DNA from 3 places in the Peribacillus sp. NPDC076916 genome. Region 3 is predicted to be linked to each of the others. Evidence: riboswitches for the same ligand, from Rfam matches in the RefSeq annotation. Region 3 holds a riboswitch; each other region holds the start of a gene.
The links. A riboswitch is a leader RNA that binds a small molecule or an ion and turns the genes downstream of it on or off. The one in region 3 is predicted to bind S-adenosylmethionine.
Positions count from the first base shown of each region.

Region 1 (10,254 bases), on a different contig from region 3:
TTCGGGTAACGGGACCGTCCATACATTCGGTTAAGGCTAAAAATACTGTATATAAATTGTAAATGACCCCTTCTAGAGCCGCTCGAATCATATGTTCTTTCTTATGCGAGAGTGTTAATCCGAAAAATGATCCCCGTACATCCGGATTCCATAATGGTGCACGTTCACCTGCGAGATATGGATGGAATAACAATCCATCTGCGCCTGGTCTTACACGTTCGGCAATCTTGGTCAAGACTTCATAAGCATCGATGCCAAGCCTTTTAGCCGTTTCTACCTCGGAGGAAGCAAATTCATCGCGAATCCAGCGAAGGACCATCCCGCCATTGTTTACCGGCCCGCCAATCACCCAATGCTTTTCCGTTAATGCATAGCAAAAGATTCTTCCTTTTTCGTCGGTTTTCGGCTCGTCTATAATCGTCCGAATCGCACCGCTTGTCCCAATCGTGACAGCGATTTCACCTTTCCGGATAGCGTTCACACCTAGATTTGAAAGGACACCATCACTTGCCCCAATGACAAAGGGGGTTTGTGGATCAATCCCGATCTGTTTGGCTAAATCCGGGTCACAGTTGTTAAAGACCTTTGTTGTTGGTACGAGTTCAGATAATTGCCCACGCGTTATTCCGGCAATTCTTAAGGCTTCCTCATCCCAATCCAAGTTTTTGAGATTCATCATGCCCATCGATGAAGCAAGAGAATAATCGACAACATATTGATCAAAGAACTTTTTAAAGATATATTCTTTAATCCCGATATACTTTTTAACCTGGGTTGCGATATCTGGGCGGTCATTCACGATCCAGGCGATTTTGGATAATGGAGACATCGGGTGTATCGGCGTTCCGGTCCGTTTGTAAACTTCATGCCCATCTAATTCATCTTTTATTTTATGGGCCCAAGCTTCACTGCGATTATCTGCCCAAGTGATACAACGTGTCAGCGGCTGGTCATTTTCATCCATGGCTATAACACTATGCATCGCACTGCTAAATGAAATAAATGATATCTGTTTATCTGGATGCTGCTTCGTTATATTTGTAAAGGCTTTCAAAACGGCCTGGAAAATCTCTTCAGGGTCCTGTTCCGCTGTTGTCATATCCGGTGTGTAAAGAGGATAACCAATATTCTCCTGCTCGATGACATCGCCTTTTTTCGTGAATAATACCGCTTTTGTACTTGTTGTACCGATGTCTACACCTAACATATAGCTAGTCATTTTCTTGTTCGACTCCTTTTGAAAGCATCTGTTGGGCCGTCCATAAGTCTTCAACTTTCTCTTGAACATCATCAAAGTTTTCATGTAGCGACTTAATCATGAGGTCCCGATCTTTTGTCCTGATTGCATCAATATAAAGTTGATGGTTATTTATGATCCGTGTAAAGTCTTCATACTTTTCTTTAAAACGACTGCGCATGGATAGAAGAATCAAACTTTCCATCACAGGTTTTAAATTATCCCAAATCATCAGGATGTAGGAATGATCGATGGACCGAATGATCGTTTCGTGGAATAGGACATCCTGATAGGAAAACTCATCAGCATCTCGGTATTTTATGGAAATTTTCATAATTTCCAGTATTTTACTAAGTTCCATCACTAATTCATTCGTTTCCATCCTTACTAGCCGTTCGAATACAAACGTTTCGATGAGTATACGCACATCATAAATTTCTGCATATTTTTTTTCTGTTAAACCAATGACAACCGCACCCATTCTTTCCAATCGGATGATATTTTCAGAGGCCAATATTTTTAACGCTTCACGAACTGGTGAGCGGCTTACACCGAAATCGGCAGCTATTTTATTTTCAGATAGGATGGCACCGCTTTCAATCATCCCCGAAATAATGCGCATTCTAAGCTCGGATGTTACACGATCACCTGCTGAAGCTTTTGAAAGCCATTTTACAGGATATAGAAACTCCTTTGATTCAGCCATAAATTCACCTTCCAACAGAGTTCAAGTACACTTGTATACAAGTATTTTATAATAATAATAATGAATAATGCAAGCATTTTGAATGTAACCGGATTCTCATTACTATAAGTCAAAATGTTATAAGGTTCTGGTGAAAATAATGAAACGGACTAACCTGCTCCGTTAGTTCCACAAGAAAAAGCTGTCTTAAAGACAGCTCCAATCTTCAGCTAATGCACCTGTTAGTTCAACAAGAATCTATCAACGATTTATTTTACCACTCAAAATCCATATAAATTTCTGAAAGAAGTCTTTCTTCGATTGTTCCATATTTAAAAAGAGCCTCAGAAGTTTCAAACTCTTGAGTATAGGCACCTCTGACTCGTGTAAGATAATATGCACCTGGATTTTGGCTTATCCAATATTCTTCATTTTGATATATAAATGAGTATTCTTCCCCGATTGCTATACCTTCTTGGAACTCAATAAACTCTTTTAAAGTCATCTTCCCACCACCTGTGAGCTTTTATAAGATTTATAATTAAACTAACCCGCCCCTATAGTTGCATAAAGAAAAAGCTGCCTTAAAGACAGCTCCGATCTTCAGCCTGTCAGTTCTATAAGGAAAGCAAGCCTTATTCAAGAATCGCGCTCGATTACTGAAGAACGAATATAAAAACTTGGTACCAAATGGCCTTATCATTTATTAATGATACGGTTCACCGCACCTATTCAAGCAGTGACTTTTTTAAAACTGTCAGCCTTTTAATTTTACACTTTTACTTTAAATCGACGCTGCGGAGGAAGCAGCTGCTTGATCAGCCTTCACACAATCAATTGCAACAACGAGTGCAATAATAATGGTTTCCATCTCTTCATCTATTATTTCAACCTTGTAGCTATCACCCCAAGTGAACCACTCCTTGCCCACTTCACCTACGATTTTACCATGCTGTAAAACTCGAAAATCCATATCCCACCAATTACCATGTACTTCAATGCCTGCCGCATCAATTGTATATCGTGCTTTAAAGAAGGAAAATTCCTTCTTTATTGTTAATACCTCTCGACCATTCACCTCAACCAAAAACTTTGGTAAAAAGCTGAACACCTTTTTCGTAATGAGTGCTACTTCATCCCTTGCTGCATTCATAATGGAGAAAGTCTTTGGAACTTGCATAAAACTTCCCTCCACGTAATATATATCCTTCTCCTGCTGATCCTTTACTGTAAATTTCCCGCTAAGACTGAACACCTTCTGCTTTATATAAAGCTGCCTCATACTTATGCCTCCCAACCTTAAGTCCTTTTACATTACTTACGTTTGAAATGGACCTTGGTTCCAATCTTATGCATTAAATTCCAAATAATAGTTCCACTCAAAAGCGCCTTCTTTTCGGTCCACCACTATTTATCCTTAACTAATTTACCTTTTGTAAAGTCAGCAATTCTTCCCTCGCAATCTGGTCCAATTGTTGAACAACTCTTTATGTGCTCTTGAACTATCCTGACCCTTTAATTCCATAAGAAAAAGCTGCCTTAACGACAGCTCCTTCAGCTACCCCGGATCCGTTCTTGAAACATAACCCTTCCATCACTAAAAAGATTGTTGTTTTTAAAATGAAACGATTTAAGGTTGATTGGAGCGCAAGTGCGAGACTCCTGCGGGAGCAGCGGGACAAGTGAGACCCCACAGGCGTTTACGCCGAGGAGGCTCACCGCCCGCCCCGCGGAAAGCGAGCATCCGGAGGGGGAAATTCATCACACCGCTTTACTTGGTAAATAGCAACAAAGTATGCGAAATCAGCCTATAAAAAAGTAATTCCCTTTTTTATTTAATTCTTTACTCTTCTCCAATAACTCCTTATTAGGAAGTTGCAAAACTTCCAATTTGTTCACTTTTTCTATAAAAGCTTGTATTTCATTAATATCTGTAATGACCTTTGAAGTTGACTCTGAAGATACCCCGTCCTCATCAACACCTTGCACTAATAAAGTTGTATATTCATCTTCATGTGCTTCTCCCCTCAATAAATTAAGGTCAAGTCTTAGATACAATGGGAGAGCGATTATTAAGAGGGTATTTTACAGACAAAAAATACGGACAAAACCTGTAACGACATGAATTGCTTTATTTCGTTTTTCTTCCTAAAATATCCGCAAATACTCCGATTACAGCCGATTATCCATGATTAAATGGCTTGATTATAATGTAAGCACCAAATGATAACGCTTCCCTTCACTATCTCGGCCTTTTCCTTGTGAATGTCCTCTCTTCCCTTGAATCTGAATCTCAGCATGTTACGATAAAATGGCTGAAAAATACGAACGGAAATACGAACGATGAACTTTTAGGAGGGCATAATGTTGAAAGATAAAACTGTGGCATTTTTAGGAGCCGGTTCGATGGCAGAGTCGATGATTTCAGGAATTGTGCAGATGGGGAGCATACCAGCAGAGAGAATTTATGTGACAAATCGCCGGAATCAATTACGGCTCAAGGAAATGAATCACGTGTATGGAGTTCAGGCGGTCCATCAGGATGCATTGCCATATGAAGAAATCGATTTCTTTATTTTGGCAATGAAGCCCCAGGGAGCAGCAGATGCTCTCGATGCATTGAAAGATAAAATAAAAGTGGATCAAGTTGTGATTTCTGTTTTAGCGGGCATTTCAACTGAATTCATGGAAAGTCATCTACAGCTTGGACAGCAGGTTGTGCGGTTGATGCCAAATACGTCAAGCATGATCCGGGAGTCGGCAACTGCGTTATGTCCGGGAAGACATACAGCGATGGACAATGTGATAGCAGTGAAGGAATTGTTTGGCTGTTTGGGAAAAGTGTTCTTAATTGAAGAAGAGCAAATGGATATTTTTACAGGAATTGCAGGAAGCGGACCTGCTTACTTCTATTATTTAATGGAACATATGGAATATGCCGGCGTTAAAAAGGGTATGGATGAAGCGATGGTCCGTGAGATTGTCGCCCAAACGATTTTAGGGGCAGCCAAGATGATTATGGTGAACGACGAGGCACCGGCAAGTCTAAGAGAGAAAGTCACTTCACCAAATGGAACGACAGCATCCGGACTTGAGGCTTTACGGAAAAATAATGGCGGCAAAGCCATTTCACAGGCGATTCATCATGCAGCGAAACGTTCGAAAGAGCTGAATGAAGAGATGTCAGTAGCGTACAGGAAATCGGCTATTCCCCGAGAGTATTGTGGCACTTCAGTACCATAAGAGGAAGGTGTCCAAGTTAACTATTACCATGGATCCTCCTTAGTAAAATATATGTATCAAAAGATATGGTTATAAAATGATAATCCTATCAAATAGTTAGAATAAATTAAAACGTAAGAAAAACGGAGGACAACATGAAGAGAATCCTTAAGATCGCTAGTGCTTTTATCGGAATCCTTATCGGAGCAGGGTTCGCCTCAGGACAAGAGACCATGCTTTATTTTGTAAGCTTCGGGAAATTGGGCACAATTGGAGCTATCATTTCAGTCGTTATTTTTGCATACCTTGGAATGATTCTGATGAAGCTTGGCAGTCGTACACAAACAGATTCGCATCAGGAAGCAATTTATAAGATTTGTGGTCGCTTTCTCGGCGGTATCATTGATTATGTTCTGAACGCCATCCTACTAGGTATCGGAATTGTCATGATTGCGGGGTCAGGCTCAATCTTTAATCAGCAATTCGGATTACCTTCTTTTATAGGCACCATTCTTATGACTGTTCTTGTTATGACAACAGTTATGCTGAAAGTTGACCGTGTGATTAAGGTAATTGCATCCGTCACACCATTTCTGATTATTGTCGTACTTTTCTTATTTATTTATAGTATGTTAACAATGAATTCATCGTTTACGTCACTTGAACCACATGCACTGGAACAAAATTCAGCTGCGGGACATTGGCTAATATCTGCAATAAACTATATTTCAATAACCATAGCAATGGGGGCTTCCATGACACTTGTTATGGGTGGAAATGAACCTGATGAAAGGATATCATCCATTGGAGGACTTATCGGAGGGGCTGCTTTAGGTCTACTTGTTATGATTAGTCACCTTACTATTTTCTCACATATTCATACTGTATCGCACTTAGATATGCCAATGCTGGGAATCGCCAACAGTGTTTCACCTCTCTTAGGTATTCTGTACTCTCTCGTTCTGTTCGCTATGATTTTCAACTCGGCAGTCAGCATGTTCTACTCATTTGGAACACGCTTTTCAAATCCGCATACCACAAAATTTAAAGTAATCATCATTTCATCACTGTTGATAGGATTTATAGCAAGCTTCTTTGGCTTCACTAAACTTGTTTCCTCTCTCTATCCAATCTTTGGCTATATGGGAATTGTTCTTATTATCGTTCTCATCATTACTCCATTCCGAATGAGTCGATTAACGAAAGAAAATTAAATGGAATAACTATAAGCTCTCTAGTAAATGATATTCTAATTTATCTGTATGTTCTTCTTACACAGCTATTATTTTTGGATGTGGCCTCCTATAAATAATAGGATAATCCTTTTCGTCATATTTCTCTTGAGTTGTATAAACTAGCTTGCTTCATTAATTGAAAACTGGGCATCTATCCCCTTTTATTTCCACGAGCATCAAGCCTTTGCCATTTATTAAGTGAATAACGATTATTGCTAATGAAGCATCCAAGAAAAAGGATTGCAGTAAGATGCGGGGATACTTCCTCATTGATAGCTTTTATTAATGTCAATATAAAACTATCCAATATATACATTCCTTTCGAAAAATAAACTACTGAACTTTGCCTCACCACCTGGAATATTTCACCATAGGGTTTGGTCATGATAAGATCACTCTCGTACTATATTCACGCTGAATTTAAAATAATGTGTTTACTTGAATATAATGTTTGACTCTTATCAAGAGAGGTGGAGGGACTGTGCCCAGTGAAGCCCGGCAACCGTCAGTTAATTAACTGAAATGGTGCCAATTCCTGCAAAGCAATGTGCTTTGGAAGATGAGAGAAAGGATTGAGGATTGTTTAACCAACCTTTCTACTAATGAGTAGAAAGGTTTTTTTTGAGAAAAAGACGATCTCCCTTGGTGGAATGATATTAAGATTCCTGTTGAACTATGTAAACATCGAAATGACGCAGGAGTGATTGGGGCAATGTATCATTTTATTCAACAACAAAGATTATAAAAACTTATTATTTAAGTGTTCACCTTAGTTTATAGAGTTATAGAAGAATACAATATGAGTCGTTACCAATGGGGACTAAAGAAAATGGCCCCGGTACAATACCGGGACCACCTATTAGCCGTTTAGGAACTTTTTACTGTCCGAAAAATGGGGCATAGTTCAGATTACCATCGCTTTTTTTATTTCGACATTGCTAGCATGCCTTGTAAAATAACCTCAATACCCCATTCAAAACGTTCGATGCATCCGCCTGCGAACATATCTGATTTTAGCATCATAATCAATGGATATTTCGCTGGATCTGCTTGATTATAAAGTGCAATCATATCGTCTAAGTCCGTGCTTTCCTCTTCTACTCGACTTCCCCGTTCAAATGAATATCAATTCCCCAAGCCATACTACGTTTTCACTCATACCACCGTTTTTCAAATATTTCAGTAAGCATTCATTGATTTTTAAAGAGTTTTGACCATATGGAGAAATAGTCATTGCAAGCATTCTAGGCATACTTTAAAAAAGAGCCTCTCCAAATGTATCTTCTCTTCCACATTTGTTACTATTTCATTTATTTGCTCTTGCACTTTCTTAATACCCTGTTTTGTTTCAGTTGAGTATTTGTTTTTGCCATTCCCCATCATTCCTATTCATAATAATTCTTGTTTCTTTATTAAAGGTTGGACTGGCACAAAGGTTGATAGGCATTTAATGGTTTTTAACAATAGAGTCGTAATTCACATGAAGTATATTACAACTTTCCTTCTACAAAATTAAACAAAAGGCAACAATATTAAACAATGAAAACAGTTGATTATCAATATACAGTTTATAGGAATTATAGTGGAATAAAATCCAGTAATTTTGCACTCCTTAATTACTAAATCTTTTGAGGAGCACAGTACTTTTTAAACAGGAAAAACTACCTAAAATTTGTTCTTCTAAAATAAAGTATTAATAAAATTTTTGTAGAGTGGATTTTTAACTGCCCCTGATTTTACGACAAGATATTAAGTACATTCAATTTACAATAAGCTTGTATTAAAAATTTCTAGCATTTTGGGGGTGCAGTTTTTGACAAAACAGAAAAAGCAGAAATGGAAAAGGAATTTAGTGGTGATGACTGCCATAACCGGACTAGTGTTCTCTATATTTTATCCAGGCCTAAGTATTCCGGTTGCAGCGGTCGAACAGCCTGACCAGCCGATTCCTAAGGAAGAATCGGTCTCAATTGTTCAACTTGTAGTACCAAATGATAAGGCAAAGGAGAAGCTTCTTGAGCTTGGAATTGACCTTACCCACAGAATCGAAGCACACGACGGAGTCTATGAAGTGGATGCCGTTGTCACACCAACAGAAATTGCCATGTTAAAGACCTTTGGCATCAATGTAAAAGAGACCCTGATCACCGAAAACCAATGGGACACACGCGTGGCAGAGCGGCAATCTACTGTCCAGCTGCAAGCCAGTCTGGCAGCTTCCGAGGATACACTTAAAGTCCTTAGGGCAAACCATTTTACCAATCAATCAGGCACCTTCCTATATCTCGAAGTGAAATCAAGCGCCGGTGCGACTGCTAGCACAGCACTTAAAGCAACTTGGACCGAGAACGGTGAGGAAAAATCTGCTACACTTTCCAGATTGGTAGATTACGGTGAATATTTATATCACTATTTGCTTTTACCAGTTAGCGCCATTCCTTCATCTGTTAAAATTGAAAGTAATCTTGGAGGAACAGCTACGAGCACAATTACTGAATGGTTAGGGAAAGAGCCGAAACATCCAAAAACAGATTATGTTACCGATTTTGTTGATCACTATATGGCACCAAATGAATTATATGAACGTGCCGAAAAACTTGCAAAAGAATTCCCGAACTTGGTAGAAATCATTGATATGCCAAATAAAACAAATGGTTATAGACGTCTTGCCCAAGCTACAATCGGCGGCACGACCAATCTCGCAGTTGTTGTTTCCTCAAAAGCATGGGGGCATGAGGGCGGGAATGATGTATCGGTAGAATTCAAGAATCCGGGAACCAATAATTCACCACTAAAAGTGACTGTGGATGGTACAAAGATTTTAGTAAATTTAGCTACTGATTCGTCAGGAAAGGCAACAAGTACTGCCGCACAAGTTGTTAAAGCACTGAATGAGAATGCAAGCCAACTTGTCACTGCGACTACATACCGCGGTAATACTGGTGCCGGTGTTGTCGCACCAACTACAAATGCTGCGATATTAACTGACGGCTTGAAAGCTGGGGCAGACGTTTCCCGTGATCCTTTTACAGTAAAAGCGATCCGAATCGGCAAGCATCGTGACGGTTCTAAACCAGGTGTTCTTGGATATGCTCAGGAGCATGCCCGTGAATGGGTGACTCCGCTCGTAACAATCGAAACGGCGGAAAGACTACTGCGAAACTATAGTCAAGATAGTGAGACAAGAAAGCTTGTCGATAATCTTGATATATTCCTTGTACCTTCAGTAAACCCTGATGGTGCCAATTACAGCTTAAATGATTACAATATGCAGCGTAAGAATATGACCAATCACTGTGGTCCCACTGCCTCTGATCCTGGGTACCGTAATAATTGGGGAGTTGACCTTAACCGCAACCATTCTGTTGGTTCCGTTTTTGATGGCTATATTGGCGGAGGTACAAGTTGTACGGGAGACACTTACGCTGGACCAGCTGAAAACTCTGAGCCTGAAGGAAGAAACCTTGTCTGGCTTGCTGACAAAAACCCAAATATTAAGTTTGCAATGAATATTCATAGTTATGGCGGCTACTTCATGTGGTCCCCTGGTGCTTACGATTCAAAACGTACAACACTGCCACGCCCATCAGCTGGTGAAGAAGCGTTTTACTGGGCAGCTTCTGACAACATCTTAAATGATATTCAAGACCACCGCGGAACGGTCATTCTACCTAGCCGTACAGGTCCAATTCCTGACGTACTATACTCTGCTGCAGGTAACTCTGCGGACTACCTTTGGTATGAAAAGGGGATTTATGCCTGGAACTTCGAAGTAGGGGCAGATTTATGGAATAAGGATACAAAAAGATGGCAGGCAGTTGGATTCCAGCCAGCCTTTGTAGAAGGCCATGAAGAAGCAATGGAATTTGCCAATG
Region 1 is NZ_JBNNIU010000017.1:28,805-39,058, forward strand. It holds gene gntK (gluconokinase) at 1-1,219, opposite strand, end outside; gene ACQKFG_RS25610 (GntR family transcriptional regulator) at 1,212-1,943, opposite strand; gene ACQKFG_RS25615 (hypothetical protein) at 2,197-2,427, opposite strand; gene ACQKFG_RS25620 (LURP-one-related/scramblase family protein) at 2,707-3,204, opposite strand; gene proC (pyrroline-5-carboxylate reductase) at 4,287-5,165, shown strand; gene ACQKFG_RS25630 (YkvI family membrane protein) at 5,300-6,358, shown strand; SAM riboswitch class I at 6,835-6,945, shown strand; gene ACQKFG_RS25635 (IS3 family transposase) at 7,140-7,250, shown strand; gene ACQKFG_RS25640 (M14 family metallopeptidase) at 8,193-10,254, shown strand, end outside.
Region 1: it holds a riboswitch for S-adenosylmethionine, as region 3 does, so the genes downstream of both, ACQKFG_RS25635 (IS3 family transposase) here and ACQKFG_RS13740 (5-methyltetrahydropteroyltriglutamate--homocysteine S-methyltransferase) in region 3, are expected to answer to the same signal.

Region 2 (10,254 bases), on a different contig from region 3:
TTCTAATGATGGAAACTAAAAAAGCTTGTGTCACTGCATAAGCTGGCCCCAATAGAACGGCCGTCAGGACATTTGCCAGATGCTGAATAGGAAAGACCTTTGCAAATCCTGCAGGAATGAAAATAAATGAACTGGTCAGCGTCGTAATAGCCGTAATCATGGCAGTCAACGTCAGTTTCTTGACAGGATTCATCATCTACAGCGGCCAAACTTGCTCATTATGAACCATATCCCAGAATAAATATTCATATCGGGATGTAACCAAAAAGTGCTTTTCTAATCTAAGAAGTTCCTTTTCTGGCATGCCTTCCGTCAATTCTTCCAACAAAGCGATCAGCCATTTGTGTGCTTCCCCGAATTCAGGAGATGAATAGGACCTTATCCAATCTGCGTAGCGATTGTTTTCCAATGATGCTCCATTTTGTTCTTTTAGTAGCAAACCGATTTCATAATAATCCCAAGCGCAGGGCAGGAGACAGGCGATCAAGTCTGCCAAAGTCCCATGCTGAGCTGCATTTAGCATGTAGCCTGTATAGGCTAGAGTCGTTGGAGTAGGTTCTGTATCTTCCAATTCCTTGGAAGTGATCCCGAATTCGGAAGCATAATGCCGATGAATATCCATTTCCACTTGAAGGGTTTCATTTAAAATACTCGCAAACTTTGCCATGGTTTCGATGTTATGAGCTTTGATTACACCTAAAGCAAAGAGCTTGGAATAATCCATGAGATAGATATAGTCCTGCTTCAGGTAATAGGCAAATTTCTTTTCAGGAAGCGTACCATTTCCAATTGCCTGGACGAAGGGATGTGAATGGTTCCTTTTCCAAATCTCTTTTGACCGTGCATGTAGTCTATCACTGAATGTTTCTAATTTAACATTCTCCATTGTTCATCCTCCTTTAGAATGGATCCCTTTGTTAATGAAAAAACCCCGTTCCTGAATACGGAACGGGGTAGATGGATATAGTCTGAAAATGGACGATATCATCCACTTCCCTCCGCCGGTATGAGCCGGTTCAGGTTCAAAGGGTCCGGAACTAATTCCATCTCAGTCTTAAAAAAAGACTCCCCTAGTGGTGTGAATTGTATGTAATTACTGACATCATATCAGAAAGACAAGAAAATGCAACCCGCATTTAAAGAGGGACCATTTTATGTCCAGGAAAAAAGGGAGAACCAGGTAATTGACTTTTGATGGTTATTAGGATAAAATCATGTCTACATCATTTATATATCGATTTCTTATCCAGAGAGGTGGAGGGACTTGGCCCAAAGAAACCTCGGCAGCGGACCCGTTTTGGGAACTGTGCTAAATCCAACAAGCATATGCTTGGAAGATAAGAAGAGCCGTACGGACACTGTCAGCCTCTTCTTGAATTAGAAGGGGCTTTTATTTTTGGGAAATAACGTTTAGTGACATAATAGAAAAGGTATATATAATTTGGTGAAAATAAAACAAGTTGATAAAGATTAGCTAACTAGAAGCAGGCTCTAGGATGACTAGGAAAGGAGCCATTTACATGGCAGAATTATTTAAGAGGATCGAACAGAGGAAGGCAAAGCTTATTGAAGAGTTATTGGCCAATGGAGTATACAAAACCTCTGATGAAAGGCACCTTTATGATGCCCCATTAAAAGTACTTGAAGATGAATATAAGATTGTTATAAATAAACCAAATACCGAGTCACCTTCTGAATGGATGACATAGTAAACGATGGACTATAGTTTGGGTTCTTGGATAAGAGATATGATGTAAGCATTCACAGTCTACACTAGTGGATGCTTTTTTGCGTTTAATAGAAAATGACACAAAATATACATAATTACAGAAAAAATAGTCATTTTGTCACATTTAACCTTTAAAATAACACATTTAATTTCTGAAAAATAGTTGATTTTAACTAGTAGATTCATTATGATGAAAGTGTAAAAAAATTGAATAAATGGGAGGTGGCTATATAATGCCTTGCCGTAAGGTAACTATAGAAAAAATAGAAGAGAAAAGAAAAGAAATGATCAACTTGGCAGCAATTTACGGCTTATCAAGTCTGCTAACTGTTCAAGCAAGTCAAGAATTGGATACGCTATTAAATGCGTTAACAAGTAAAAGAGAGTGTGAACATTTTTACCTCCAGAAAGCATATAGGTATTTTTAAATTAGCCAATTCGCACTCGATTAATATGAAAAAGCTACTGCTCAAGGCAATAGCTCTAAAGAATGATATTACATATCGACACGTTTACCAAGAATGAGCAAATCCCGCTCGATTCCATCCAACTCGGCAACTTGAGGTAAATGTGCCCATTCTTCAAACCCGAATTTGGAAAAAAGCTTAAGGCTTGGTGTATTGTGGGCGAAAATGAAACCCAATAGAGTCTTAACACCTAATTTTGGACTCCATTCAATTGCCTTTTGAATCGAAATTTGTCCGATTCCTTTTCCCCGGAAATAATCATCTATATAAATGCTGATTTCGGCAGTGGAATTATATGCCGGTCGGCCATAGAAGGATTGAAAGCTCATCCATCCAGCAGTTTTCCCTTTTATAGTAATGATAAATAGCGGTCTACTTTCTGAATGATGTTCCTCAAACCATTTAACCCTCGATTGGACGGATACAGGCTCCGTATCTGCCGTGACCATTCTTGAAGCAATTGTTGAATTATATATTTCAACAATTCTGGGTAGATCGGATAGTCCTGCCTCTCTAAACTCTATGAGCTCTTCCATGATTTAAACTCCTAACTATCATTTATTAAATCTCCAGAATGAAGGGTAATCCCGTATTTTGTTTTAGGGACGGTGAATGACACCCAAACCATTGAAAGTTTTATATTATCATACACTCTTGAATCTTTATCTGACAATTTTTTTATGTTAAGACTGTAGATTTTTTGGGTATGTAAAAGATTAAATACTTCTAGTAAAGAGACAAGAGGGGAACCAAATGAAAAAATTGGCAGGTTTATTGATTATAGTACTCGTTATATGTTTTGCTGCGTATGAATTTCAGGCCTCGGAGTCGGAAGATGTGCAAAGGGTGATGGCTTTTGGAGATTCATTAACCTATGGAAAAGGGGATAAGGATGGGGAAGGATATATAGAAGGCCTTGAGGATGAATTGAATAATCCACAATCGGAACAAAAAGTGAGTTTTTGGAATTACGGTATAAAAGGCCAGGAAACGGATGGGGTGATGAAACAGCTTGATGATTACCGCATTAAAACGAAACTTGATGAAGCAGATACTTTCATCGTTTTTATTGGAACGAATGACTTGATCAATAGTAACGGAGGGGACTTGGAGAAAATAAGTGACCGAAAAATCATTGAGGGGAAACAGGAGTATATCAACCATCTCAAAAAGATTACATCAACCTTGATAGAGGCAAACGATAAGGCGGATATTCTGGTAGTAGGACTATATAACCCAATAAAAGACAATCAAAAACTTGAAAAGGACATTCGTGATTATAACCTGTCAATAAAGGGAATAGCGGATAAAGATAAAAGGATGTTATTCATTCCTACAAATGATCTTTTTGAAGATAAAAAGAAAACAGAGTATTTCAGTGATAAGTTACATCCGAATGAAAAAGGGTATCAGCTCATTGCGAACCGGGTTTTGGAAAGTTATGATTTCAAATGAAAGCAAAAATGCACAGGAAGGCTTCCTGTGCATTTTTGCCCTCCAAGAAGTAGCTAGGAATTTGATATCGCTTTAAGTTGAGGGAACTGCAAGTCATGGAGTTGCTTGTATCTGCCGTTGTTTAGCAATAACTGTTCATGTGTTCCTTTTTCATGAACCTGCCCTTTTTCCAGAACGATAATTTGATCCGCATCATGAATGGTCGATAAACGATGTGCAATTACTATTGAAGTCCGGTTTTTCATTAAACGTGACAATGCTTGCTGGATCAAATGTTCGGATTCTGTATCCAAGGCCGCCGTTGCTTCATCGAGAATGATGATTTGCGGATTTTTCAAAAGTGCCCTAGCTATGGCAATGCGCTGTTTTTGTCCGCCTGAAAGCTTGACTCCGCGCTCTCCAATCTGTGAATCATAACCATCAGGAAAGGCACTGATAAAGTCATGCGCATTTGCCGCTTTGGCGGATTCGATGATTTCAGCATCTGTAGCATCAAGTTTGCCATACACGATGTTATCACGAATGGAGCCATTGAATAAAATGATATCCTGGGAAACAATCCCCATTTGTCCCCGTAATGATTTCAGTGACACATCCTTGATATCAAGACCATCCATTTTAATCATGCCATCTTGCGGATCATAAAATCGGATCAAAAGGCTCGTGATGGTCGATTTTCCAGCGCCAGAGGAGCCAACCAGAGCAGTTACTTGACCAGCTTTCATTGACAGGCTTAAATGGCTGAGGACAGGTACACTCTCATCATACGCAAAATCAACACATTGAAATTCAATTTTCCTTTTTATATAAGGGAGTTCGATGGCATTTTCCTTGTCACTTATTTCAGGTTGGGTTTCCAATATTTCAGTTATCCGCTCAAAGGCCGCGGCTGATTGCTGGACAATGCTGATGACCCGGCTAAAATTGCGAACGGGACTCTGCAGTAACCTCAAATAGGCGAGAAAGGCCACGATTAACCCTATTGTGAATTCACCTTCCATCACTTGCCAAGCACCGAACACAATGACTGCTACAAGACCGATATTGTTCAATAAATCAATTATCGGACCGAACATGGAGCGTAGCCGAACGGACTTAAGGTTTGCAGCCATATTTTCCTGATTACGCTCCGCAAACTTCCTTGATTCGAATTCTTCATTTGTAAAAGATTGAATGAGCCGCATTCCTGAAATGGAATCCTGTAACTGGTTGCTGATGTCTCCTGCGGAACTTTGCACAGACCTAAATGACATCCTGATGCGTTTACCGAATACCCTTGTGATATAGAACATGAAAGGGAATGTAAAAAGAAGGACAATGGTCAGCTTCCAATTAATGAAAAGCATATAAACCGCCACGGCAATGAAAGTCACCGTGTCAGTCAAGACTTGAAGCATGCTTGAAGAGATGAGCTGCTGCAGTAAATTGACATCATTGGTCAACCGCGACATTAAGTCACCAGTACGGTTTTTATCAAAGAATTTCATATCCAGTGTTTGAATATGGTCATACATGCTATTCCGTATATCCGTAATAGCCTTTTGACCGACCTTGGAAACGATATAGCTGTTAAAGTAGTTCAGTAAAGCCAATAAAATGGCAGCACAAAGAATACCTGCGCCAATCCAGATTAATGAGTCATATCTTTTTTCGGGAATGATTGTATCAATCGTAAACTGCGTCAACTGGGGGATGGAGAACTCAAGCAATGAAATGAAAAGCATGATACATAAAACCAAAGTGCAAAACTTCCACTTCGATGGGACCCGATTGAACATTTGTTTGAGCATCAACCATATGCTTCCTTTTGAGGGGATTGCATGCATGGTACTGCGGCCTTTGTGGCTGAATGGAATATGTCCTCCACTCATAGCGATCACTCCTATTTAGACTAACCTTGGTGTTTTGAAAGTCATTTGAATTAGATGAATTTTGCCTTTATGACTATCATAGAGCTTTTCAAAAAATAGACAACTTTTAAGCGGTTCATTTCAGTCAAAAAGTATAATTATTTTACACGTTCATATAGGACATGGAATAATTAAGGGAGATTAGCGAGGCTGATAAGAGGAGATGCTAAAAGTGAATGAAAATGAAAAAGTCAGGGAAGAACTTTTAAATGCGGTCATCGGTCTAACGGATGAACAGCTGAACACCCATCCTGAACCAGGAAGATGGAGCATCATGCAGGTTTTGGATCATTTATATTTAATGGAGAGGGCCATAACAAAGGGCATTTCCGATAAATTGAAAAGCGATGATAGCATTCCTGCTGTGGATAAACCGATCGAGCTTACTTTAAATCGTGAAATGAAGGTCCAGGCCCCGTCCTTTGTCATTCCGTCAGAATCATACCAAACTTTGAGTGAGATTAAGGAAAAGTTGTCCGAATCCCGAAAAGCTTTTGTACGGGTCGTTGACGATGTAAAGGAAATTGATCTCGAACAAAAATCTTTTCCACACCCTTTGTTTAAAGATTTAAGCTTGAAGCAATGGATCCCATTTGTGGGACTGCATGAAAAACGGCATTTATTGCAAATTGAAGAATTGAAAGCAAAGTTATAATAGAAGAAAAACTCATCCGTCTTTGGTTGAGTTTTTCATTTTCGGACAGATATTCGTAAAGGAAGGATTTTTCAGTGAAAGCCACTTGGGTAAGGACATGTTTGGTATTGGGCTTTTTCGGATTGATGCTAGGGCTCTTGTTCAAGTATATGCTTCCGCCTGATCTAGATGAAATCGAACTGACTGACGAGCTGAATCCGATCGTCGCCGAAAAAAAAGACGAGCTCATTCAACTGGCTAATGACAAAGGCATCCCGATTATCATTACGGCAGGGTTCCGGTCTGTAGCCGAGCAAAATGAACTCTATGAAAAGGGCAGATCAGGCTCGGGCAACATCGTAACGAATGCAAGAGGTGGCGAGTCTCTGCATAATTTCGGTTTGGCGATAGATTTTGCCCTCCTTAACAAACAAGGCGAGGCCATTTGGGATATGAATTATGACGGCAACGATAATGGAAAGCCGGATTGGATGGAAGTTGTAACCATCGCTAAAGGGTTAGGTTTTGATTGGGGTGGGGATTGGGCTGGGTTCAAGGATTATCCGCATTTACAAATGACATTTGGCTTGAACCTGCGTGAGCTGCAACAAGGCAAGCGGCCAAAAGCGCAGTGATAGTGGATGGTTTCTATGTATGCCGCATAAATTTTGACTTAAAGCAGGAAAATAAGCATGTGAATTGCTTTACAGGTAAGAATTCGATAAAGTGGAATAGTGAGAAATCAGACATAAAGGAGTGCAGTCACCATGGAAGAAACAAAATATTGCCGGGACTCTTTGGTCATAAAAACAAGCCTTGTCCTCCCGCCGGATACAAATAATATTGGTACGATGTTCGGAGGCAAATTAATGGCATATATTGATGATGTAGCGGCTATATCAGCCATGCGTCATGCGCGAAGCAACGTCGTTACGGCATCAACTGATTCTGTCGATTTCCTGCACCCTATTCACGAAGGAAATGCAGTTTGCCTTGAAAGCTTCGTGACTTATACGGGCAGAACATCAATGGAAATCATCGTAAAGGTGATTGCAGAGGATTTAGTTACAGGAGATCGGAATTTATGTGTCATTTCTTTCTTGACATTTGTTGCCATTAATGAAGAAGGTAAACCAATTCCGGTCCCGCGTTTGGTTCCTGAAACAGAGATGGAAATGAATTTAAATGAATCAGCAAAACAACGGGCACAAATAAGGAAAAAAAGAAGGGAAGATACACAGTTCATAGCAAGTACTTTCGGTGTGAAGCTGCCATGGACCGATCAATCGAAGCCTGGATTATATAAATAAGATACGCATTCCTTCAGCCTTCTTATTGATGATTTTAGACCAAATTCATTGTGATTTGGTCTTTTATTAAATGCCATTGGTTTTGGGGCATTATCCGGATGGGAAAGAAACGTGAAAAGACGCTTGGATAAGTCCAAGCGTCTTTTTTGTTAGGTTTGATCATATCACTTTTCAGTCATCGTTTGCTAAAATACCGAAGAAGCGCAAGATGTTAATGAATAGGTTAATGAAATCTAGATATAGATTCAAGGCCATGAGCGGTACTTCCTCGGCTGTTACCCCGTAATGCTTCATTCGGTTGAAATCATATAAAATATAACCACTGAAAACTAAAATCCCAATAAAGGAAAAGACCAGCATGGCTGTAGAGCTTAATGGAGAGAAAATGTTGAAAATGCTAATGACCACTAAAGCTAGCAAGGCTGCAAATAACATTCCGCCCAAGAAAGAAAGGTCCCTTTTGGTGGTTGTGGCATAAACCGCCAGTCCACCAAATACGACTGTCGTCGTAACACCTGCCAGAATCACCACATTTGCCCCTGCAGCGGCTAGGTAGTGTGCAATGATCGGATATGTCGTAATTCCTGAAATCAATGTGAAACTATACAAAAATGTATAACCGATGGCTTTTTTCCTCCGCAATATGAATGCTCCAATCAACATCGCGATCTCAAGTATCGCTAAGGGAAGAAACAAGGATGGCGGAACAAGTGTGCCGAGAGCCATCCCTAAGACGGAAACGGCAAGTGACATAGCGAACGTCCGCATGACGGACGGCATATATGTTTGTACAGTTTGTGAATACATTCAAACACCTCATCATATATTTTCTACCGTTTTCTACGAATCTGTTTTAAAAAGGTTTCATGCCATTTAATGAAAATAAAGTGTTTTTTTTTTTAGTATTGAAATATATATGAAATAATTACCTGTTTTATGATATCCTAACAAATGTACTAACTTTTCTGAAATATCAAAAAAATTCAATTTGAACCATTCTGCGGTATGTAGAACGACAAGGCCAATAAATAGATATGAACGTTAAGGTTATTATCTTGGAATAGTAAATTAATAATTATTGCTTCTTTACATTTAATCGGACTTCAAAACTTTACTGTATAACCGTTATAAAGGAAACGATTTTTTATTGCGGAAAATTATTCTTAAAGTTATAAAATATGAAAAAAATGTGATTATTTTCTATAAAACCTATTGTATAATTGTAAAAAATTGATTAAAATTCTAGATAATTATCAGAAGATTAATTATTTTCCCGATAAAATAGTTTAGGGGGAGCAAGAATGAAGAAAGCTATTTTGCAAATAGAGAACCTAACTACCTCATTTCGAATCGGCAACAAATATCATGCAGCGGTGGATGATGTTTCGTTTACGGTGAATGAAAATGAAATTGTAGCAGTTGTTGGAGAATCAGGTTGTGGAAAGAGTGCATTGGCCTTATCTATCATTCAATTACATAATAGGCAGAGAACGAAATCCGAAGGAAATATCAATTATAAAGATCAAAATCTACTAAAGTTGAATGATGTACAAATGAATAAAGTCCGGGGTAAGGAATTGGGGATGATATTCCAGGAACCTTTAACGGCTTTGAACCCGCTCATGACCATCGGAAAACAGATCGAGGAGAACCTTGATTACCATACTGAACTCTCAACTGCTGAAAAAAAGAACAGGACGATCGAACTTTTGACACAAGTGGGAATTCCATACCCTGAACGGACGTACAAGCAATATCCGCATGAGCTCTCGGGCGGAATGCGCCAAAGGGCAATGATCTCGATTGCCATTGCTTGCAACCCTGCACTGGTCATCGCCGATGAACCCACGACGGCACTGGATGTTACGATTCAAGCGCAAATACTTGATCTGCTGAAAGATATCCAGAGCAGGACAAGAATGGGGATCATCTTAATAACACACGATCTGAGCGTCGTAGCAGAGATCGCAGACAGGATCGTTGTCATGTATGCAGGTCAGGTAGTGGAAACGGGAAGTGTTAAAGAGATATTCAACAATCCGCTGCATCCATATACGAGGTCGTTATTAAATTCGATACCTTCTGCTGCAAACGAGAAAAACCGTTTGCACGTTATCGAAGGAATCGTTCCATCGATAGCGAAAATGGATCGGATAGGATGTCGCTTCCAAGATAGGATTCCTTGGATACCTAAACATGCGCATGAAGAGACACCCCGGCTTCACGATGTGGGCAACGATCATTTAGTGCGCTGTACCTGCTATAAAGAATTTTATTTTCAAGCTGAAGGAGATGCAACGGCCAATGACATTACTCAAATTAGATAATCTCAAAGTGCATTTTCCGATAAGGGGCGGTTTTTTTCGAAGGGTGGTCGATCACGTAAAGGCCGTGGACGGTGTTTCCTTGGAGTTGCAGCAAGGGGAAACATATGGTTTGGTCGGTGAATCCGGAAGCGGCAAGTCCACGACAGGCAAGGCAGTGGTCAAACTGAATGAGGTGACATCCGGACAAATCCTATTTGAAGGCAGGGATTTAGCCTCTCTAAGTAGAAGAGAAATTAAACCTTTCAGAAAAGATATACAAATGATTTTCCAAGACCCGTATTCATCATTGAATCCGAAGAAGAGGGTACTGGACATCATTGCCGAACCGCTGAGGAACTTCGAACGGTTATCCCCTTCAGAGGAAAGGAAAATCGTACAGGACTTCTTGGACAAAGTCGGACTGAGTCCTGAATCGATTCACA
Region 2 is NZ_JBNNIU010000001.1:369,946-380,199, reverse strand. It holds gene thiW (energy coupling factor transporter S component ThiW) at 1-193, opposite strand, end outside; gene tenA (thiaminase II) at 197-886, opposite strand; TPP riboswitch at 977-1,082, opposite strand; SAM riboswitch class I at 1,240-1,344, shown strand; gene ACQKFG_RS01905 (Fur-regulated basic protein FbpA) at 1,521-1,709, shown strand; gene ACQKFG_RS01900 (aspartyl-phosphate phosphatase Spo0E family protein) at 1,963-2,157, shown strand; gene ACQKFG_RS01895 (GNAT family N-acetyltransferase) at 2,226-2,732, opposite strand; gene ACQKFG_RS01890 (GDSL-type esterase/lipase family protein) at 2,950-3,651, shown strand; gene ACQKFG_RS01885 (ABC transporter ATP-binding protein) at 3,705-5,522, opposite strand; gene ACQKFG_RS01880 (DinB family protein) at 5,725-6,216, shown strand; gene ACQKFG_RS01875 (M15 family metallopeptidase) at 6,342-6,830, shown strand; gene ACQKFG_RS01870 (acyl-CoA thioesterase) at 6,963-7,505, shown strand; gene ACQKFG_RS01865 (Bax inhibitor-1/YccA family protein) at 7,677-8,312, opposite strand; gene ACQKFG_RS01860 (ABC transporter ATP-binding protein) at 8,807-9,832, shown strand; gene ACQKFG_RS01855 (ABC transporter ATP-binding protein) at 9,810-10,254, shown strand, end outside.
Region 2: it holds a riboswitch for S-adenosylmethionine, as region 3 does, so the genes downstream of both, ACQKFG_RS01905 (Fur-regulated basic protein FbpA) here and ACQKFG_RS13740 (5-methyltetrahydropteroyltriglutamate--homocysteine S-methyltransferase) in region 3, are expected to answer to the same signal.

Region 3 (10,254 bases):
CACCATTATAATTAATCAGGATTTCTTCTCCTGCTTTTATGTCGGTGTAAGCAAAGAAATCAAACGTATGATTCTTGAAGTTTATGTCATACGTAGCGTTGGGTGTATAAGAATGATTAAACAGCATGCCATAACCTAAAAGCATGGCAGTATGGTTAATTCCATATTCAAACGCATAATCAGCCAGCAATGTTTTCTCTATGAAAACATGCTCCTCGTTCGGATAAGCAATGACAGGTGCCTCATGCAAAAGCTCACCCTTTTTAATGTCTCGTGTTGCGAATACGCCTCTATTGAACTCACCATCACTGAGTGTGGAAGTTTTAACTTCAATCATGTTCGTCACCTACTTGTTCTATTCAATATAGTCCAGATCATCTAAGCTTGACAGTTAATAAGAAGAAAAGCAACTATTTTACGGAATTAATCAATTTTAACAAACGGCACGATTGTTTTTTATGCGGCTCTACCGGTACCGTGGGACGGAATTCTTCACATGAGGAACGAAAAAAGGTAGCGAACGGCTGAAGTAATCGGGATGGCCCCGTATATCCATTCCAATAAAAAAACACCTCCGCTAGAAGAAAGCTAGGGAGGTGTCGGTCATATAGGTAAATCCCTTAATTCACACCGACAGCTGTAAAGGCATTTTTGACAGCTGTGACTTCTGCACTGCTAGAACCGTATAAATCAGAGGCCGCTTGTACGACTGCCGCTTTGGCTTGTGAAAATGTCGACGAGGAAGTTAAATAAACCGTGTTGGCCCGGTAAAAGATAGTTCCCAGTTTATCGATGCCAATCCCGGATACGCTCACGCCATGGTGAGTTCCGCCTGCAGAGATCAAATAGGCCGCCTTATTGATGATTCCGCTGTTCGTATGGACTCCGCCGTTATCACCCGTTCCCGTATAGCGGTTCGAATAATGGTCAGGGTCACCATTCAATGTAGGATTAGCCATTGAACGAAGTGCATCACCGGAAATGTTAGGTGTGTAAATATCTTCGCCGATCAAATAATCGGCTTTGTCACTTTGATTCTTGAATTCGACGACCGTGCCAAATATATCAGAAATCGCTTCATTCAAAGCACCGGATTCATTCTGATAGGTAAGGTTCGATTCCGAGGAAGTCACGGCATGAGTCAGTTCATGTGCAACGACATCCAGACCGCCTGACAGTGGGATGAACGTCGTGCCATCTCCATCACCATAAACCATTTGGGTGCCATCCCAGAATGCATTATTATATCTTGAGCCATAATGAACGGTCGATTTCAGGATGGTTCCATTTCCATCATAAGAGTTCCGTCCAAACGTGGATTTATAATAATCATAGGTTTTACCTGCATAATTATGGGCATCAACCGCAGCTTTATCGGTAGAAGTAGTGAAAGCATTTGTCGTGTTGGAAAAGAGAGTACCAGGCAATTTTGAACGGTTATTGGCATTATAAGTATAGATGCCTTTACCGCGTGTATTGTCCTGTAAATAGTATTGGCCGTTGGATAAGGTAGTGTTCAATGACACGGTATTGTTTAAGACGCCGGTGCCCGTTCCGATGGAATTGGTCCCCGTCACTTCATCTAGTGTATTAAATTTATTCAGGATTTTACCTGTTTTGACTGATATGAAATAATTATGATTTCCTGGTTCGGGACTTAAGAATTTCAAATTGACTTTATATACATAATCGGCCTTACCTTCATTTGCGTATACATACAGGTCGGATTCAGGTGATTGTTCGTAGGCAGGAGTGAACCCAAGATCCGCTTCAGCTATTTTGATAGCTTCGGATTTACTGATGCCTTTTTTAGCCTTTTTCCCTAATTTCGTGTTTAGATTGGCTTCAACCGTACCGGACACGACCGTCAATACACCTTTAGTGTCAATCAATACTGCTTGTGTGGAATTCCATACAGGTACGCCTTTATAGGTTTGTTGCAATTTAAGGACGGTATTGCCTAGTTCATCCTTGCTTTCTTTCTGGATCGTGAAGGAGTCTTTCGCCTTTTGCTTTTCTAGCTTGTAAGACTTTTTGTTTTCATCAAAAAAGGTAAGAATGATATCTTCTGCAGTTTGCTTTGATGGGTCCGTAAGTTTCCCAGACTTGAATTCTAGCGAATCCTTATGCTTATTGTACTTTTCAACACTTAACACATTTTTTGCCGCTAAAGCTTCTTGATGGGGAATAGCAGAAAATAATAGACCGAGAGATAGTGCAGTTCCTAAAAATACCTTACCTTTCATAACACTCAACTCCTTCATGAGAATAACCTCATTTTTACACCGTTTCATATTATTTACAAATGGAGAAAATTTGCAAAAAATATGACATTTAAAGGAATAAAATGGAGAAAAATGGTTTTTGGTAGAAATATTCTCTGAATATATTCTTATAGTAATATTTGGAATGTATGTAAATTGAACCAAATGAATAAAAGTGCAAAAAAACATGGCATAAAGTGCAAAAAAACGTGGCGTAAAGTGCAAAATATTTTGTCTAGTAAGGGCGTTTTTTTTGTTTATTTGTTGAATATTGCGTTTTATAAATTTGGCATGAAAATTGCATATATTCAGAAAAGGAATTCGAATTGTAAATTAGATCTATTTGAAAGTCTATGAAATAGGAAAATTTATTAAATGGATTTCCCATATATGAAAGCGCTTATATAGAAAGGGATGAAAATTATGATACCAAAACAAGAACATGACATCGTTCAACATCCTCCCCAGCAAGAAGGACAAGAACTAAAACGCGGTTTAAAATCCCGCCATTTAACGATGATTTCCATTGGCGGGGCTATTGGCACCGGTCTGTTTCTTAGCAGCGGGGCAGCCATCCATACAGCTGGGCCAGGCGGCGCATTACTTGCATATGCCTTAGTTGGGGCAATGGTTTACTTTGTGATGACGAGCTTAGGGGAACTGGCAGCCTTTATGCCGACAAGCGGCTCATTCAGTACTTATGGAACGAAATTCGTCGATCCGGCATTTGGCTTTGCCTTGGGATGGACGTATTGGTTCAATTGGTCGATGACGATAGCGGCAGAGTTGGCAGCCTCGACAATGATCATGAAATTCTGGTTTCCGAATAGTCCATCATTGTTATGGAGTTCATCATTCTTGGTGCTCATTTTCCTTTTGAATTATTTATCCGTTAAAGGATATGGTGAAGGGGAATATTGGTTTTCCTTCATAAAGGTTACAGCCATCGTTATTTTTATAATCGTCGGGCTTCTAATGATCGTCGGCATTATGGGCGGCGAAGCAGTAGGTTTTAAAAACTTCACCGTCGATGACGCTCCTTTCCCGGGTGGGTTCATGGGTGTCTTCATCGTGTTCATAGCGGCTGGCTTTTCTTTTCAAGGTACCGAAATTGTTGGTGTGGCTGCCGGGGAAAGTGAAGATCCTGCACGGAATATACCGAAGGCCATTAAGAGTGTCTTCTGGAGAATCTTGCTTTTTTACGTATTTGCAATATTTGTTATAGGGCTGCTTATCCCTTATACGAACTCAAGTTTACAAGGTGATAACGTCATGGTAAGCCCATTCACGCTCATTTTTGAAAAGGCTGGAGTGGCCTTTGCCGCTTCGCTTATGAATGCCGTCATTTTAACCGCGGTATTATCTGCAGGTAACTCAAGCCTATATGCATCAACGCGTATGTTATACTCAATGGCAAAAGATGGACAAGCACCGCGCATTTTTGCAAAACTTAATAAACGCGGAGTACCGGTTGCAGGCATGATTTTGACATGTTCCATCGGCATGCTGGCCTTTTTGGCCTCCATTTTCGGGGATGGTAAAGTGTATATTTGGTTAATGAATGCCATTGGAATTACAGGATTTATCTTTTGGCTCGGCATTTCCATCAGCCATTACCGTTTCCGGAAAGCATTCATCGCTCAAGGCCATTCATTGGAGAAGCTGCCATATAAGGCATTATGGTTTCCGATTGGACCGATCTTTGCCATTTTAATTGGCATGATCGTCATCCTGTCCCAAAATATCCAAGCATTTTTCTCAGACCAAATCGATTGGGGCAGTGTTATAGCTGCATACCTGGGAATCCCGCTTTTCCTTGGACTATGGTTTGGCTATAAACTGGTAAGAAAAACTAAATTCGTTAAAATTGATGAAGTAGAATTTGATTTTGACAAAAAATATGAATGAACAAGCTTAAAGTAAAATCAGCCGGACAATGTAGTTTTAAATTGTCCGGCTTTTACTTGTTTTCTATAGGCTCATTAACAACAGCCAGGAAGCTGATTCCTGGCTGTTTATTTTTTTGAATGGATATTTATACAAAAATGACAGGCGGTGTTATATGATAATCGTAAACTCTGCATAATTGCATGTACAGAACGACGGGGAAAGCTTTTACTATTTCCAATGGAAAGGGAAGGTGTACGGCTGATGACATTATTGACTCATTTAAAAGTATTGGACTTTTCAACGTTACTGCCAGGCCCATTTGCCACTTTGATGCTAGCGGATTTAGGAGCGGATGTTTTGAAGGTAGAGAGGCCGGGAGCAACGGATTCATGGGGTGTGAACCAATATCTTAACAGATCGAAAAAGTCGATCACACTTGATTTGAAACAATCTGAGTCAATCGAATCCGTAAAAAATCTAGTGAAGGAATACGATATCGTCATTGAACAGTTCCGTCCAGGTGTCATGGAACGCCTAGGGCTGGGATATGAGGCATTAAAATGGATCAATCCGAAGCTGATTTACTGTTCCATCACGGGCTTCGGCCAGACCGGTCCCTATAAAGACCGACCGGGACATGATATCAATTATATTTCGATTGCGGGATTATCTGGCTATTCCGGTACAAAAAAGGACGGCCCGGCAAAAAACGGAACCCAAATAGCAGATCTTGCCGGAGGATCTCTGCATGCTGTTATCGGTATATTATCTGCAGTCATTCACCGGGAAAGAACGGGATTCGGCCAAGCAATCGACATCAGCATGACCGACTGCAGTTTTGCGTTGAATGCCATCTCCGCCCCCCTGAATTTACAGGGGGGCCTCGAGCTTGAACCAGAAAAACTGATGTTGAACGGAGGATCCTTTTATGACTTTTACGAAACGAAGGATGGACGCTATTTTTCGGTAGGAAGCCTAGAGCCCCCTTTTCGAAAAGCATTATGTGAAGCGATTGGTGCACCCGAATTGTATGACTTGAGCACCAAAAGTGATGAAGAAAGCGGAATCAGGTTTAAAACGGCCGTCCGACTGGCTTTCCTTGAACGGGATTTTCATGAATGGCAGGAAATATTCGCTGATTTCGAAGCCTGCGCAGAACCAGTTCTGACCTTCACTGAAGCGGCCGAACACCCCCAATTGAAGGAGAGGGGAATGATCGTCGAGGTACCGGACGGAAAAGGAAATGTCCAGAAGCAAATCGCATGCCCGATCAAAACATCGGTTTTCACCCCTGAATATAAACATGCAGGCTTGAGGCCAGGACAAAACAACGAAGAAATTCTTCACACCCCCAATCGTTAATGAAGATGTTAAGGCTATCACTTTTCCGAGTTTTTTCGGAAGGGAGGTAGCCTGTTTCTTTGAATTAAGCTGGAGTCAGGCCTAAAAACCTGGAAACAACCCGGATTAAGCAGAAGGTGAACAATAGCACTTGTGGTAAGCGATATATCACTACTGTGAAAATTTACTAGTTATAACGAATGTGGGCAGGGTATCAGAGTAGCATCTGATAAGAAATTGCTCAGGTAAGGAGGGTTGCATAAACATGTTTGGTCTCTCTGATATCATTAAATTTCTATTTTCCTTTTTTTTGATCATGCCGATCGTTACGCTGATACATTTGAGCGGGCATATTTTTTTTGTCACGATCTTTGGGGGATCAGAAAAGAAAATCTTGATCGGTTGTGGCAATAAACTGTTTGCCTTTCGGAACATGGAGGTGAGGAAATATTATTTTTGGAATGGGACTTGCGAGTTCAAGGGATTGAAACATGATAATCGATTGACGAATACGCTGATCTATTTAGGAGGGGCTATCTTTAATTTAGTCAGCATGCTGATCATCTATAGCTTAGTGTATCAGGATATCCTGGACAGCTCGGTGATCTGGTATCAATTCATCTATTTTTCTTTCTATGTTATGTTCTTCTCGTTGTTTCCGATGTATTTCTCGGACGGGTCGCCTAGTGATGGGAAGGCCGCGGAATTGGCCTTGAGGAACAAGCTGGAAGATAGGGTGACGGATGATATATTTGTGAAGAAAATGGATGATGATGAAAGCTGCAAGTAAAAAAGGGACGTGCTGGTGGCCGTTCTTTTTTGTTTGTTCTCGGATTTAGGGATGAATGTCTTTTACGCTTTTATTATAAACCTAATCGGCACGCTTATATTGATGCCGATTAGGTTGTTCGAACGGATTAAAGTCTCCGCAAAAAAATCATTTCCAAACTTCTTTTGCTACATCAACGACGAATTTCAGCTTTTCCCATTGTTGTTCTTCGGTCAGCTTGTTGCCGTGATGGGTGGAGGCGAACCCGCATTGCGGACTTAAGCATAATTGTTCGAGAGGAACGAAGTGCGAGGCTTCTTCAATGCGTGCCTTAACAGCTTCCTTGTCTTCGATTTCTCCATTTTTTGAAGTAACGACACCCAGTACGACCCGTGCACCGCCATTTTGAATGTATTCTAATGGCTTGAAATCCCCTGAGCGTTGATCATCATATTCCAAGAAAAACCCATCCACTGTTTCTTTTGCCAATAAAGTTGGGGCGATACGGGCATAGCTTCCTTCAAACGCCCAAGTCGACTGGTAGTTCCCACGACATAGGTGTGTAGTGACGACAAGGTCTTCTGGTTTGCCTTCCAATGCGCCATTAATTACGCGAAGTGCAAGATCGATTAACTGTTCCCTCGTATATTTTCCATCTTTGAACTGGAAATCCGGAGCTGAAAGTCTGGCAATATATACATCATCCAATTGAAGATAACGCACACCTGCATCATAAAAGGCTTTCAAAGCATGCTGATATGCTTTAATGATATCATTTGCATAGTCTTCAATATCAGGGTAGATGTCTTCATTATGAATGCCTACAGCAAATAATTGATTCGGACTGGGAATGGTTTGCTTGGCAATGGCGCGTCCGTTCACGATTTTGTTCAATTCAATGAAGTCACCAATGAAAGGATGTTCAGGGTTGAATGAAACCTTCCCGGTATTGCGAACGTTATATCTCTCTGTTTCCACACCATCGAACGTGAGCCCTTTTTCAGTCACATATCCCTCGATTCCATTTAAATGTTCGAGGAAGTCAAAGTGCCACCATGTTCGTCTGAACTCACCGTCCGTCACGGCCTCCAATCCAACTTCAATTTGTTTTTCGACAATCCGATTGATTTCTTCGGTTTCAACTTCACCAAGCCGCTCTGCTGAAATGGTACCTTCCTTAAATTGCTTTCTGGCAATATGTAAACGTTCTGGTCTTAATAAACTTCCGACGTGATCGGCCCTGAATGGTGCTTTCGTTAATGTGATGGACATGTTGCATTCCTTCTTTCCTTTTAAAAATAAAACACCTCTTCTTAAAAATAAGAAGAGGTGTTGGCAACCAAGCTATATACTCTTCTTATCTTCAAGTTTTTACACTTCTGGAATTAGCACAGTACATGATCAGTCTGTTGCTGAGGTATCAAAGGGCCAGTCCCTCCACCTCTCTGGATAAGAGTTGTCTATTAAATTAATTATGACTATACAGGTAGTTTTTATAAAGGTCAAGGGTTGAAGGTGCAAGATTTTGAATATACCGATTATTGTTCTGTGTTACTACATCAGGGAACCCGGCATATGCTATAACCGAAGATTCATATGAGCGGCAGGAGGGGAATGCAAGGATGAATACATTCAGTCCATTCAAAAATGGCATAACGATAACTTTAACTGAAGCCATGATAGAGAAAATCATAAGAAGTAAATCATATGGTCAGGATATTAAAATCGAAATTACGCCAAAACATATCGTGCTTTCCGGAACGACGGAAGTGAAAAAAATGATGTTTAAGAAAAACGTAGCTTTCCGGATTACATTAAAACCGGTATCTGTGGAAAAAAGAACGATTTTATTTGAATTAGTGGAAATGGAACCAATTGACAGGAAATTCATCAACCAAAGGATATTTAACAGACCGCCATTTTTTGAATTTGAAAAAAGAACGATCAAAATGAATGTTAACGCCTGGAAAATCGTGAGGAAAATTCCCGTTGGCACAATTAAATCGTTTGAACTCGTCGAAGGTGCATTGAAAATAAAACTTACTTTATGATCGAGTTTACATACATCCTTAGCCGAAAACTATAAAGGGAGTGCCAGGTATGATAGTGTTATGGTGATATGGGTCATGAAAAAAATGTGTTTGATAAATCAAGCTCTTTAAAATATACTAAATGACTTGAAGTTTTGAGTTTTTCTGGGAATGAGGAGGATAATGATGGATCAGAAGATTTTGCCTGCTTCAGCAAGCATGAAGGATTTCGAAAGATTTTTAGAAAGTTCCTATGAAATAGGTGTGTTTCTTGATTTGCATATATCACAATTGAAAAACGTAAGTATGATGGCAAAGCAGCATAATAAGAAAATGATATACCATGTCGATTTGATCCATGGCATAAGAAGTGATGAGTACGCGACAGAATTCATTTGTCAGGAATATAATCCATATGGGCTGATTTCGACTAAATCAAACGTTATATTGAAGGCGAAGCAAAAGGGGGTCATTGCCATCCAACGAATCTTTTTAATAGATTCACATGCACTTGAGAAAAGTTATAAGCTGGTGCAGAAAACCAAGCCGGATTATATCGAAGTATTGCCGGGCGCCATGCCATGGATGATAAAAGAAGTGAAGGAACGGTTGCAGACACCGATTTTTGCAGGCGGCCTCATACGTACTTCGGATGAAGTCCTGAACGCCCTTGATGCTGGAGCGTCATCAATTACCACTTCCAAAACTGAATTATGGGATATCGTTTAATAGGGGAAATTAAAAAAAACACAGAAAAATAGATTAATTCTTTACAAAATATTGACAGCGTTTTCATAACCTAGTATATTTTACTGTACAAGTTAATATATGTGACGGAGACTAGGAGATTCACAACAGATCTATTCATAATTTATTTTATGAAGATAGTTCTGCTGTGGATCTCCTTTTATTTGTTGGCATGGTTTAAAAATTTATCAGGGGAGGGGTTTATTCATGACTCCATTTTGGGGAGAAGTGTTAGGTACGATGATATTAGTTTTATTCGGAGCAGGCATTGGGGCTGGTTCATCCTTAAAGGGATCCTATGCAAAAGATGCCGGCTGGATCGTTATCACGATTGCGTGGGGATTGGCTGTTACCATGGGTGTTTTTGCAGTGGGTTCCATAAGCGGGGCGCACTTAAACCCGGCAGTCACAGTGGGGTTTGCCATTATTGGGGAATTTCCTTGGAGTGATGTGCCCGGTTACATCGTTGCCCAAATGATTGGCGCAATCCTTGGAGCAACTCTAGTATTCCTGCACTATTTGCCACACTGGAAAGCTACGGATGATCCAGGAGCGAAGCTTGGTGTGTTCGCGACATCACCTGCAATCCCGCACACATTTTCAAATCTATTAAGTGAGATGATTGGAACTTTCATCCTTATTCTTGGTTTATTATTTATAGGTGCCAATCATTTTACAGAGGGTCTAAACCCATTCGCAGTCGGGTTATTGATTGTCGTGATCGGGATGTCACTTGGGGGAACGACAGGATACGCAATTAACCCGGCCCGCGATCTGGGGCCGCGCATCGCTCACTTTTTGCTGCCGATACCGGGCAAGGGCAATTCGAATTGGGGCTATTCATGGATTCCGGTCGTTGGACCGATTATTGGGGGTTCACTTGGTGCCGTTTGTTATAAAGCGTTCTTTATGGGAGAAATAACAGCAGGATTTTGGTCTGTTTTGGGTGCAAGCCTGGTACTATTGATATTAGCCTATGCATTTGGTAAAAAACAGTCACATGAAATGGAAAGCAGAAATATTGCCAGTTAATTAAAAGGAGGGGCATACACAATGGAAAAATACATTTTATCATTAGATCAAGGAACAACGAGTTCGCGGGCGATTTTATTTAACGAAAAGGGGGAAATCGTCCATTCCTCCCAAAAGGAATTCACACAGCATTTCCCTAAACCAGGCTGGGTCGAGCATAACGCCAATGAGATTTGGGGAT
Region 3 is NZ_JBNNIU010000004.1:20,177-30,430, reverse strand. It holds gene ACQKFG_RS13765 (SET domain-containing protein) at 1-337, opposite strand, end outside; gene ACQKFG_RS13760 (M4 family metallopeptidase) at 621-2,246, opposite strand; gene ACQKFG_RS13755 (amino acid permease) at 2,688-4,172, shown strand; gene ACQKFG_RS13750 (CaiB/BaiF CoA transferase family protein) at 4,416-5,516, shown strand; gene ACQKFG_RS13745 (hypothetical protein) at 5,761-6,285, shown strand; gene ACQKFG_RS13740 (5-methyltetrahydropteroyltriglutamate--homocysteine S-methyltransferase) at 6,433-7,536, opposite strand; SAM riboswitch class I at 7,619-7,720, opposite strand; gene ACQKFG_RS13735 (hypothetical protein) at 7,887-8,315, shown strand; gene ACQKFG_RS13730 (glycerol-3-phosphate responsive antiterminator) at 8,481-9,023, shown strand; gene ACQKFG_RS13725 (MIP/aquaporin family protein) at 9,249-10,073, shown strand; gene glpK (glycerol kinase GlpK) at 10,095-10,254, shown strand, end outside.